Linked DNA regions of Cellvibrio sp. PSBB006. The protein of the gene in region 2 binds, or shares a complex with, the protein of the main gene of each other region. Links are inferred from orthologs where the notes say so. Each region holds a gene or a part of one and is shown on either strand. Other genes may lie near its edges.

What was found.
Region 1: the proteins of trxA (region 2) and trxB are in contact, whole or in part, in a crystal structure (PDB 1F6M), measured with the Escherichia coli proteins. The link is inferred for Cellvibrio sp. PSBB006 from one-to-one orthologs.

The regions. Positions count from the first base shown.
Region 1 is NZ_CP021382.1:5,205,409-5,211,978, forward strand. What follows is about bases 2,103-5,041. They hold trxB (thioredoxin-disulfide reductase), read right to left. Parts: upstream 4,077-5,041; coding sequence 3,129-4,076; downstream 2,103-3,128. Other genes in these bases: CBR65_RS21735 (YbgF trimerization domain-containing protein), read left to right, coding at 2,103-2,549; CBR65_RS21745 (DNA translocase FtsK), read left to right, coding at 4,334-5,041. Also shown: Tol-Pal system beta propeller repeat protein TolB, read left to right, coding at 14-1,252; peptidoglycan-associated lipoprotein Pal, read left to right, coding at 1,301-1,777; more of CBR65_RS21735, read left to right, coding at 1,797-2,102; more of CBR65_RS21745, read left to right, coding at 5,042-6,570.
Region 2 is NZ_CP021382.1:3,523,270-3,529,784, forward strand. Bases 224-3,107 are described here. They hold trxA (thioredoxin TrxA), read right to left. Parts: upstream 1,889-3,107; coding sequence 1,559-1,888; downstream 224-1,558. Other genes in these bases: rho (transcription termination factor Rho), read right to left, coding at 224-1,163; CBR65_RS22585 (hypothetical protein), read left to right, coding at 1,953-2,084; CBR65_RS14540 (response regulator), read right to left, coding at 2,104-3,107. In the rest of the region: more of rho, read right to left, coding at 1-223; more of CBR65_RS14540, read right to left, coding at 3,108-4,512; CBR65_RS14545 (SDR family oxidoreductase), read right to left, coding at 4,615-5,505; CBR65_RS14550 (hydrogen peroxide-inducible genes activator), read left to right, coding at 5,596-6,515; ATP-dependent DNA helicase RecG, read left to right, coding at 6,509-6,515. UniProt on the Escherichia coli protein: Participates in various redox reactions through the reversible oxidation of its active center dithiol to a disulfide and catalyzes dithiol-disulfide exchange reactions.

The DNA.
Region 1 (6,570 bases), 1.7 Mb from region 2 along the record:
TTTGATTTCAGGTATGGCACAAGCCCAGTTAACAATACAGATTTCCCGTGGGGCGGATAATCCGACTCGCATCGCGGTAGTACCTATGGCCACTCAAGGCTTGGCATTATCGGAAGATATCAGTGAAATCGTCAGTAATGATCTGGAGTTCACCGGTCAGTTTGCCGCAATTCCGCGAACTGATATGTTGTCTTTCCCACGTAACGAAGCTGAAGTGCATTATCGCGATTGGAATGTGCTCAAGGCAGAATATTTATTAATAGGCTCTGTAGAGCAGCGTGCAGGGCGTTATTACGCCAGCTATCAACTGTTTGATGTCCTGGGTCAGCGCAAAGTATTACCAAAATTGTCAGTTGATGGGACGGAAGCTCAATTGCGTGACCTGGCTCACCACATCAGTGACAAGGTTTATGAAACTATTACTGGTATTCGTGGCATATTTTCCACCAAGCTGATTTATGTAGAAGCTTTTCAACAGAAAGGCAGAAATGATAAATATCGATTGATGTTGTCGGACGTGGACGGAGCTCGTTCGCGATTATTGCTTGAATCCGGTGAGCCGATTATGTCACCGATGTGGTCTCCGGATGGTCGTCGGGTTGCATATGTTTCTTTTGAATCGGATCGTCCTGCAGTTTATGTTCAGGAGATTGCAACAGGCAGAAGAGAGCAGCTGACAAATTTTAAAGGTTTGAATGGTGCGCCTGCATGGGCGCCTGATGGACAGCGTCTGGCATTGGTTTTGTCGAAGGATGGCAATCCGGAAATTTACACGCTGAATATTATTACTCGACAACTGTCGCGCATGACAAATCATTTTGGAATTGATACTGAACCTGCATGGACGGCCGATGGTACTGGCATTATTTTCACCTCCAATCGTGGAGGAAAGCCACAAATATACCAAGTAAATGTTGCAACTTTGCAGGTGGAGCGTGTAACCTTTGACGGCGAGCAAAACACTCGTGGTCGCGTCTCTCCTGATGGTAAAAGCTTGGTTATGGTTCATCAACGAGGTGGTACATATCACCTCGCTGCACAAGACCTTAAGACAGGAAATTTACGCATTTTGACAGAGACAGATTTAGACGAGTCGCCTACTATAGCTCCCAATGGCGCTATGCTGATGTATGCGACTCGCTTTGGTGGTAAGGGTATACTGGCAGCGGTTTCCTTGGATGCCAGAACCAGAGTTCGTCTACCATCAAAACAAGGTGATGTGCGGGAACCCGCATGGTCACCATTTTTTTAAATAAACCTCAGTACTGCTAGTTCACCACTTGATTGGAGTTACACACACATGATCACTAAATCATTAAAACAAGGTTTAACCTTCGCTGTTATTATGTCTTTCCTGGTTGGTTGCTCCAGCAGCAGCACTCAGGAAGAGGAAACTACCACTACTGCTCCTGTAGTGCCTGAAGAAACTGTTAACGAAGTTGAAGAGCAAGCACCGCTCGAAACTATCGTGTACTTCGACTTCGACCAAGCTACTCTGAAGCCTGAAACCCGTGCGCTGTTGTTGGCTCATGCAGATCGTCTGAAATCTTCTGGTGCTGCTACCCGTCTGGAAGGTCATGCTGACGAGCGCGGCTCTCGCGAATACAACATTGCTCTGGGTGAGCGTCGTGCGAACGCTGTGCGCGACTTCCTGGTACTGCAAGGTGTAAGCGCTTCTTCTTTGGAAGTTGTGAGCTACGGTGAAGAGCGTCCGCTTGCCACTGGCAGCGATGAGTCTTCCTACTCTCAAAACCGTCGTGTAGAACTGAAGTACTAATCAAGAGTCAACAACCCGTATGTCGAAATACCTGTTAGCTGCTGTTCTGTTTATTGCAGTCCCTGCATCCCAGGCGCAAGTGCGGGTTGTTGAATCCTCGCCCCAGAGACCACTCTCTGGGGTGGCTCAACCGATTGAGTCGGTTAACGCTCAAACAAATGCGTATTTTGAACTCCAATCACTCAAGGAAGAAGTTTCTCTGCTACGAGGTTTGGTAGAGGAACAGGCTCACGAGATTTCTCGTTTAAAACAGCAGCAAATGGATAACTACCTTGATCTGGATAAACGCTTGAACGCCTTGTCTGGTGGTGGCAATCCTGCTCCTGTTGATACATCTCTTTTGCCACCGTCACCCGTTGAAAGCGCAGGTGGCGGTGTCTCTATTCCGAATTCCAATAGTGCTCTCGGTGAAGCCGAGGTCTATGCTGCAGCATATAACCTGTTGAAACAGCGTCAGATTGATCCCGCCATTGCGGCCTTTAAAGACCATCTCTCCCGTTTTCCCAACGGCGCCTATGCGGGCAATAGCTATTATTGGCTGGGAGAAATCTACCTGCTGAAGAATGAATTATCTGATTCGCGAAATTGGTTTACTCAATTGCTTGAGAAGTTTCCTAATGATCGCAAAGTACCTGATGCGAAGTTCAAGCTGGGTAAGGTATACCACTTGCTAGGGGAAGATGATCAAGGCAGAAAGTTGCTTGAAGATGTCGCTGCTGGCAGTGGTGATTCAGCTCGATTGGCTAAACAATATTTGCAGGAAAATTTCTAAAGGTGTCGGGTTTATTTTTATAGGCCGATATTCTTGATGTAAAAAAAGAGTGGGGCCAACCTTGCGGTTAGCCCCATAGCTTTCCAGCTCCTCTCCAGGTTTTACTTTAATTGCTAAAGAATTTAGTAATTAAAACTCAGCGTCCTGCTGACCAACCTTGCTGTTCCACTCTTGTGCCTGTCCTTCCGTGTTTACAACGTCCTTATACGGCACACATTCCTTTGTATTTCCTTAGATAGAGTGGGGCGCTTCCTTTGACCTTTCTTGGCCTGGGTACATCAATGTGTACTTCCTTGTTAAAAGCTATTCTCCAGAAAATGAGGTGTCGCAGATAGTCGAGAAAATCGCTATTTTTTGTAGGAAATTGACTACAGGATGGCGCGGATATCGGGATCTTATCCGACGTGATTGTCATCACTTTGGAATTTAAAGCTTTTGAAATCAAGCAATTAAGGTATGCCCGATAGGGAAAAGAGGATTGCTGATTGAGTGCGGCAGCGCACGTTATGTTAGTTGGAGGGGGCTTAAAGAGCGGTGAGGGCAGGATTGCCTCTGTAGAGAGACAATCCTGAGGAGCGTTTAAAGATTATCCAGGTATTTCTCGGCATCAAGCGCAGCCATACAGCCGGCTCCGGCAGATGTAATAGCTTGACGGTAAACATGATCAGCTACGTCACCTGCAGCAAATACCCCTGGAATATTGGTCCCGGTGGCATTCCCATGCAAACCGCTGTTTACCTTGATGTAGCCATCTTTCATATCAAGCTGGCCGGCAAAAATATCGGTGTTAGGCTTGTGGCCGATAGCGATAAACACACCTGCAACATCAATGTCCTGAGTGCTGCCGTCCTGGGTGCTTTTCAGGCGCAGGCCGGTAACACCGCTGTCTTCACCAAGAACTTCTTCCAGTGTATGGTTCCATATAATCCGCACATTACCGTTCGCCGCTTTAGCCAACAGTTTGTCTTGCAGGATTTTCTCGGACTTTAATTTATCCCGACGGTGAATCAAGGTCACTTCGCTGGCGATGTTGGACAGATATAAAGCTTCTTCTACCGCTGTATTGCCGCCACCGACTACTGCAACCTTTTGGCCACGATAAAAGAATCCGTCACAGGTCGCACAAGCGCTTACGCCTTTACCCATAAAGGCTTCTTCTGATGGAAGGCCCAGATATTGGGCGGAAGCACCGGTAGCAATGATCAAGGCATCACAGGTGTAGGTGTTGGTACCGAGCAATTTGAACGGACGTTCGGTCAATACAGTCTCATGGATGTGGTCAAAGAGGATCTGCGTATCAAAGCGCTCGGCATGTTCTTGCATCTGGACCATTAAATCCGGTCCCTGGAGGTCATGAGGACCGCCCGGCCAGTTTTCCACTTCGGTTGTGGTTGTTAGCTGACCACCTTGCTGCATGCCTGTAATAACGACTGGCTTTAGGTTGGCACGAGCGGCATAAATAGCTGCCGTATACCCGGCAGGGCCTGAACCGAGAATAATCAGTTGGTGGTGCTGTACGTCACTCATGATAGTTATCCTTAAAGCGTAATAAACAAGCTGTGAATAGAGATGGGTAAATTGGTGGCCATGATAAGTGAATACAGTGGGGTGAGCAAAATTGTCTGGTTCAATACAAGATATTGGCTGTGGCTATAGGGTATCGGCCGCTCAACAGTTATCTTTTATTGCATGAATGTTGGATGCTTCTCTTTATATGGTGGTAAAAACCACGTTAATTATTACAATAGGGCGCGAAATACCGTCCATTACTTGGGAATGTGCTTTTGAAATCAAATACTTCCAGTCGTAAAACTGCTCCTGCGGCACCTGAATCCGGCATTTTCCTGCGGATCGTGAAAGAAGGTGCGCTGATCGGTTTTGTGGCCATTTGTCTATTTTTATTGTTGGCGATGTTCAGTTACGACCCCGGCGATCCGGGCTGGTCGCGCACTGGTGCCAATATTCGCATACAAAATGCGGGTGGTCCCTTTGGTGCATGGATCGCCGATGTGTTTTTCTCGTTGTTTGGCTATCTGGCATACCTCTTCCCCGTTATGTTGGCTTATCGGGCCTGGATTGTTTTTCGCGATCGTGCCCATCAAACCACACCGGACTGGATATTAATCGGCTTGCGTTTGGTCGGCTTTATCCTGGTGATGGTTGCGGGTACTGGCCTGGCGGCTATGAATTACGGCAGTGAAATATCTGATCTCCCTTACTCTCATGGCGGGCTTTTAGGTGCATCTGTATCCGATGCGGTGAGCGGTGCCTTTAGCTATACCGGCGGTACTTTGCTGTTGATCGCCGTATTTCTGTTTGGTATGACCATCTTTACCGATTTGTCCTGGTTGGCGCTGATGGATGAGATCGGTCGCATCACCTTGTTGCTAATCAGCAAAATGCAGGAAAAGTGGTTGCACTTCCAGCGGCGGCGCCATGAGAAAAAATTAGCGAGTGAAGCTCAACAACATCGACGGGAAGTGGTTGCGCAACACGCCAAAGTGGAAGCCAAACGCATTCCACCAGTTATCACAGAACCACCCAAAAAGCCGACACCCAGTCCCCGTGTGCAAAAAGAAAAACAGGCATCGTTATTCGAGACTCTGGATACCAGCGTAGTGGGCGAACTGCCAGCGCTGAATTTGCTTGATCCAGCGGATAAACGTAGTGACAAAGGCTTTTCAAAAGAATCGCTGGAAGCTATGTCCAAGTTGCTGGAATTAAAACTTAAAGATTTCGGTATCGAAATCGAAGTGGTTTCAGTGCAACCTGGTCCGGTTGTTACCCGTTTTGAAATCCAGCCCGCACCCGGTATCAAAGCCAGTCGTATTTCCGGTTTGGCGAAGGATCTGGCACGTTCACTGGCTGTGATCAGTGTGCGAGTCGTTGAAGTGATTCCCGGCAAATCTGTTATGGGTATCGAAATCCCCAACGAGCATCGCGAGATTGTGCGTTTAAGTGAGGTCATCGCGTCAGAGACCTACGAGAACTCCCGTTCGCCCTTAACCATGGCTTTGGGACATGACATTTCTGGCGAGCCTGTCATTGCAGATTTGGCCAGGATGCCGCACTTATTGGTAGCGGGTACCACCGGCTCTGGTAAGTCTGTGGGCGTCAACGTCATGCTGTTGAGTCTTCTCTACAAGTCGACACCTAAAGAAGTGCGTCTGATTCTGGTAGACCCGAAGATGCTGGAGTTGTCTGTTTACGAAGGCATTCCCCATTTGCTGACGCCGGTCATTACCGATATGAAAGACGCCGCCAATGGTTTGCGTTGGTGTGTGGGCGAGATGGAGCGACGTTATAAGTTAATGGCTGCTTTGGGTGTGCGTAATCTGGCAGGTTTTAATCGCAAAATTGATGATGCGAACAAAGCCGGTACGCCTATTGCTGATCCACTGTTCAAGCCGGAGGAAAATTTCGAAGCAGGTGAGGCGGAAGCAACCGCGCCTAACCTCGAAACCTTGCCGATGATTGTCGTCGTGATCGATGAATTTGCCGATATGATGATGATTGTTGATAAGAAAAAAGTAGAGCAATTGATTGCGCGCATTGCGCAAAAAGCGCGGGCCGCCGGCATCCATTTAATACTGGCTACCCAGCGCCCCTCGGTAGACATCATCACCGGTCTCATTAAAGCCAACGTACCTACACGCATGGCATTCCAGGTATCTTCCAAGATAGATTCACGCACAATCCTTGATCAGGGTGGTGCCGAACAATTATTGGGGCATGGCGATATGTTGTACTTGCCACCCGGCACCAGTATTCCCGTGCGGGTTCACGGCGCTTTTGTGGATGATCATGAAGTGCATAAAGTGGTGGGAGATTGGAAAAAACGCGGTCAGCCAAATTATATTGACGGTATTACCGATGACAGTAACAACAGTATCCCGGTGCCTGGCATCAGTGGCGGCGAGGAAGGCGAGGGTGATAACGGTGAAGGCGATGCGCTTTACGATGAAGCCGTTGCCTTTGTTATTGAATCACGCAAGGCTTCAATTTCCTCGGTGCAGCGCAA
Region 2 (6,515 bases):
TTTAACAAGCGGCGCAAAATCCAGGCGCGTTGCAGTTCATCTTCTTTCATCAACAGCTCTTCGCGACGGGTGCCGGAACGACGGACGTTGATGGCCGGGTAAATACGTTTTTCGGCAATCTTGCGATCCAGATGCAACTCCAGGTTACCGGTACCTTTAAATTCTTCGTAAATCACTTCGTCCATCTTCGAGCCGGTATCAACCAGTGCGGTTGCAATGATGCTCAGGCTGCCGCCTTCTTCGATGTTGCGCGCGGCACCGAAGAAACGCTTGGGTCGCTCCAGCGCATGGGCATCCACACCACCGGTCAACACTTTACCGGAAGAAGGAATGACGGTGTTGTATGCACGTGCCAGACGTGTAATAGAGTCGAGCAGAATGATCACATCTTTTTTGTGTTCGACGAGGCGCTTGGCACGCTCAATAACCATGTCCGCAACTTGTACGTGACGTGCGGGTGGCTCATCGAAGGTTGATGCAACCACTTCGCCGCGCACAGAACGCTGCATCTCGGTCACTTCTTCCGGACGCTCATCAATCAACAGAACAATCAGGTGACACTCAGGATTATTGCGCGTAATCGCCTGCGCAATATTTTGCATCATGATGGTTTTACCGGCTTTGGGTGGCGCTACGATCAAGCCGCGTTGGCCTTTACCAATTGGCGCAATCAAATCGATGATACGACCGGTGAGGTCTTCGGTAGAACCGTTGCCGGCTTCAAGTAACAAACGCTCGTTGGGGAACAGCGGTGTGAGGTTTTCAAAGAGGATTTTGTTGCGTGAACTTTCAGGTTTGTCGAAGTTAATTTCGTTAACTTTCAACAGAGCAAAATAACGTTCACCTTCTTTCGGGGGACGAATCTTGCCGGAAATTGTATCGCCGGTGCGGAGGTTGAAGCGGCGAATCTGGCTGGGTGAAACATAAATATCATCGGGGCCTGCGAGGTAGGAACTGTCTGCTGAACGTAAAAAACCAAAACCATCCACCAGAATTTCCAACACGCCATCGCCGTAAATATCCTCCCCGCCTTTGGCATGTCGCTTGAGGATATTGAAGATAATATCCTGCTTGCGTGAGCGGGCCATACTTTCGAGGCCCATTTCGGTGGCAATGTTAATCAGTTCTTCGACAGGTTTTGTTTTTAGATCAGTAAGGTTCATACACTAGGACTTTGGTTGTGAATAGTAAGTTGGGTTAGTAGAAGTTGTAGCAGGATTTGATTTACAGGGTATTGGGGTGTTGTTCTATCGCGCGGTCTTGCTCTTATAGTCCGCAGACGACGGGTCTCAACTCGATAATTACTGCTCAGATAATCAGGCGCTGGGAGGGCCCTGAGGCCAGGATTTATGCTGGGGCAGATAACACAGGAGTCTTATGCTTGTCCGTTTCTATATTGCTCAGTGATTTGGCTGTTGTTGATGTGATTAGCTGAAATCAGGGAGGAACAAACATTGAATGTGCCGAGTATAGCGGCAAGTTTTCATCAGTGTAAAGCGCAAATTTAACACAGGGTGAATAAATCGGGCCGGCAATGGTGATTGCCGGCCCGGTGGTGTTACACAACGCTGTCGATAAAGTCGATTAACTGAGTGCGGGATAAAGCGCCGACCTTGGTCGCTTCAACATTACCGTCCTTGAAAATGATCAGGGTCGGAATACCGCGAATGTTGAATTTTCCGGGTGTTTCCTTGTTGGCATCCACATCCACTTTAGCGATCTTGAGCTTGCCTTCGTATTGGCCGGCCAAATCGTCAAGAATTGGAGCGATCATCTTACAGGGTCCACACCAGGCCGCCCAGAAATCTACCAGCACAGGGGTTTTGGCATTGAGGACTTCGTCAGCAAAACTGGCGTCAGTCACATGAACGATGGCATCACTACTCATATTTAACAGTCTCCAAGCCTGTTCGGCGGTGGTGGTGGCGCGCAGACCACAAGGTGTTTGACGCATGATAAGGATTGCCATGCGGGCAGGCAAGGGGCAAAAAACAATGGCGGCCATAAAGCAACGCAATGGCGATATCATCCGCCGGGATCATTCGTGCATCAATTCAGAACTACTCGGCGACAGTATCTACTGACAAGTTGCCGGTGTTTTTGTTAGCGCAAATTTTTTTCCGGTGTCTTCATCAGTCCGGTTTTTTCAAAGGTGGTATAGAGACTGTCCAGCGTGATGGGTTTGGATAGGTAGTGATTCATACCCGAGGCAAAAACTGCTTCGCGATGTTCCTGTAGCGCATGGGCGGTGAGTGCCACAATGGGCGTGGCAGGCATATTGTGGCTGCGCTCATACTCGCGAATACTGCGCGTGGCTTCAAAGCCATCCATCTCCGGCATCTCACAATCCATCAGAATTAAATCATAAGGTGTTGCGGTTTCGCGTACGGCATTAAACGCGGCAACACCGTTTTCCACCAGCTCCGGTTCAATATGCAGTTTGCCGAGTAACCCTTTGATGACCATACGGTTCACGGCATTGTCTTCGGCGACCAATACCCGCAGATGGGAGAATAATTGATAATTCTGCGCCGCCTGTTTTTGGGGCGAAACCGGTGCGATAGCAACGCCGAGTATGGCGGCGAGTTCGAGTTTGATGGTCCTCGCGCACACCGGTTTGCGCAATACATTGCGAATTTTGAGTTGTTGGTCGTGGTATTGCGGCACATCAACATTGCTGAGCAACACAATGGGTGTGTCTTTCAATACCGGGTCCTGACGCATCAACGCAACCATGGCAAAGCTGGTTTCACCGGGATGATAATCGATAATCACAAAGTCAAACGCTTCGTGTCGCCAGGCAGCCTCCTGCAGGATGGACAGTGCATTCTCGCTCGAACGGGCCTCCTGCAAAATCACGCCCCAACTGTCGCCGTGTTTGGTAAGAAATTGACGTTGCTTGGTGCTGCCATCGACCAATAATAACTTTCTGTTGTGCAGCAGATTATCGATAGCGGGGTCGTGATGCGGCGCCAGTGATTTAATATCCGCTGGTAAAAAACGCGCCGTAAACCAAAAGGTGGAGCCCTGACCTTTGATGCTGTCAACGCCGATGTGTCCGCCCATTAATTCCGCCAGGCTTTTGCAAATCGCAAGACCCAAACCGGTGCCGCCGTATTTGCGTGTGGTCGAAGTATCGGCCTGGTTAAAGGAATCGAACAGCATGGAATAAGCGGTGGGATCAATACCGATACCGCTGTCCTGCACCGCAAAATAAAGTAAGGGTTGCTCCGGTGTACTTTCCGGCGCGAGTTTGACATCAAGCGAAATAAATCCTTCGCTGGTAAATTTAAACGCGTTGCCGAGTAAATTGATGATGACCTGACGCAGGCGAGTCGGATCGCCTTTTAATAACAAGGGCGTGCCGGGATCGACACCCCCGAGTAACTCAATGCGCCGCTTATTGGCCGTTGCACCAAACAGTTGAATGCAATCTTCAATCAAATCCTCCAGATCAAAGATGGCCACCTCTAATTGCATCTTGCCCGCTTCAATTTTGGAGTAATCGAGGATGTCGTTGATGATCTCCAATAACGTTTCACCGGAGCGGTGAATCACGTCGACATAATGTTTTTGCGCGTCGTTCAAGGGTGTATCGCGCAGCATTTCGAGCATCCCGATCACGCCATTCATCGGGGTGCGGATTTCGTGACTCATGGTGGCGAGGAATTGGCTCTTCGCGCGGCTCGCATCTTCGGCGGCATTTTTCAGGCGACGGGTTTCGAGTTTTTCTGCTTTCTCTGAGAGCAAGGCCAATTCAATGGCGTGGCGCTGCTCAATATCTTCCAACAAGGTTTCGCGCATGTGGTTGATGGCGTTAACGACATTGTCCAACTCGTCTTCATGCTGATCTACCTTCATGCGCTTGAGACGCAAGGGTGTGGTGAGATTGTCGAGGTTCAATTGCCGCGCATATTGCGCAATGGTGTCCATGTGGCGCGTCAGTAATGTGTGTACCAGCCACAGAATAAACAGGGAAACCAGCAGGGTTTTGGCGCCTTGCACCCCGGCAATAAACAGTGCCCGCTCCCACAGTTTGTCGTAGATGCTCGACAGGCTGGCGGTAATGATCAGCGTGCCCAGTTGTTGCTGGGGTGTGCTGGCATCTTCGTAAGTGAGAGGATAGCTTTTGACGAGAAATTGATTGGGTTTGTTGTCGATGTCTTCCTGGCTGTAGCGCTGGGTGCTGGCCACCAAGGTCTGTTCCGTATTATTCCAGTCGTGCCAGATGACACTCACCTGCACCACATCCTGCACATCCAGCACGCTGTTGATCTGGATGTTTAATTGTTCCTGGTCAAAACCCCACAAGCTTTTGGTGATGCTGGCGAGGGTGCTGATGCGCACCTGGTCGAGGCGTTTTTCCAATGAGGAGATGTCGTCGTGAAAGCTGCTGTACAGCTGCAACAAAATCGTAATCAACGTGATCAGCGAGCTGCTGAGAATGATCAGCCCTAGCAGGCGGGTCGCGATAGGATTCTCGCGGGCGTAGCGACTTATGGTTGGCAGCATCGACGTGTGATGTTTTATCCAGCATTCCGGGGAAATATCTTGTGCAGGCCGTCGCACATTGATTCAAGTGTAGCAGTTGTCTCTGCAAATGCTGGCAGAGTATCAGTGTGCATCGGCGGCGGCATCCGGTAAACCGAGTAACGCGCTGTAGCCCTGTTGGTAACCGGGATAGAGCAACCGATAACCGCTGTTCAACAGGCGCTGGTTGGCGCAGCGTTTATTGCCCCGTTCGCTGTCGATCCGGTCCGGGGCAAAGACGGCGCGATCTACCTTTAACTGCATCGCCAGCCAGTTGACGACTTCCGCCATAGGGGCCGGTGTGCTGTCGGTCGCGAGATACAGGGATTCCCACTCATCACCTCGGCAGGCCTTGTCGATCAGGTGTGCCAACACGCCGGCACAATCATAGGCGTGAATGCGATTGGTGAAGGCGGCGGATAATACCGCCCGACCTTGACGGACTTGTTCAATCAGGCGGGTTCGGCCGGGGCCATAGATGCCGCTGAAGCGCACAATGCAGTGGGGAAATCCGCCCTCGCGAATGATTGCCTCCGCTTCCAACAGGCGCTGACCGTTGAAACTCTCAGGTTCGGTGGGCGAGGTTTCGTCCACCCAGCTGCCATCCTGTTGGCCGTAAACACCGGTGCTGGAGACGAGCAATAGCAATGTGGGTGATTGCTGTTGCGCTTTAAGCGCGCTTACCAACTGCATGCAGGTATCCACATAAGCGCGACGATAACCGGCGTCGCTGCGTTCATCGGGTGTCATGGTGATGACGATGATATCGGCTGGCTCAGCCAACAATTGATGCAGCGCCTCCGGCTTGCTGAGGTCACTCTGCCGATAGGTCAGTGATGGCGTATCGGCAGGCGGTGAACGCCGCACGCCGACAACGCGGTATCGATCTTCCGGCAATCTTTCAGCGAGCCGTTGGCCCAGGTCACCACAACCGAGGATCAACACCGACGCTGGTAATAGTTTTTCGCTATTCACCTTTGCTTAACTCCGTATAACAGGGCACACTTGCCCACTATAACAGGCCCGCGGGCGCATTCGTCCCGCACCATCAGAAGGCATTGCATCATGACACTCACCGAGTTGCGCTACATCGTTACGCTGGCGCAGGAACAACATTTCGGGCGAGCAGCCGATCGCTGTTTTGTCAGCCAGCCCACCCTGAGTATTGCGGTTAAAAAACTTGAAGATGAGCTGGGTGTAGCCCTGTTTGAGCGCACCAAGTCCCGCGTGCAGGCGACGCCCCTGGGAGAGCAGATTGTGGCCCAGGCCAATCTCGTGCTGGAGCAGACCGCAGCCATCAAGGATATTGCGGATGCCGGTAAAGACCAACTCAGCAGTCCCCTGGCGGTGGGTGCGATCTTTACTATCGGGCCATACCTGTTGCCGTTGTTTATCCCCCATTTACAGAAGCTGGCCAGCAAAATGCCCCTATATGTGGAGGAAGGCTATACGGCTACGCTACGCAAGAAACTGCGCAATGGCGAGTTGGATGTCATCATCGTGGCCTTGCCGTTTACTGAGCCGGATGTGGTAACCCAGGCGTTGTTCGATGAACCTTTCGTTGTGCTTATGCCGCACGACCATCCCCTGGCGGCCAAGACCGCTATCAATCCCCGCGATCTGGATGACCAGAATATGCTGTTGTTGGGCGAAGGCCATTGCTTTCGCGATCAGGTACTGGCGACTTGCCCCAATCTGCAACCCTCGTTGGAAGACAACTCGGGACGTATCCGTACCGCCGCGGAGGGCAGCTCATTGGAAACCCTGCGCCATATGGTGGCCTCCGGCCTGGGGATTACCATCCTGCCCGCCTCAGCAGCATCTACTTCGCTTTATACGCCCCATGTACTGGTAACCCGGCCGTTTACCGAGCCCGCACCCAGTCGTACCGTCGCCCTTGCCTGGCGCGCCAGCTTCCCCCGTCACAAAGCCATCGATGCCTTGCGCAAAGCCATCAGCGACTCCCGTCAGGAGCATGATGGTCA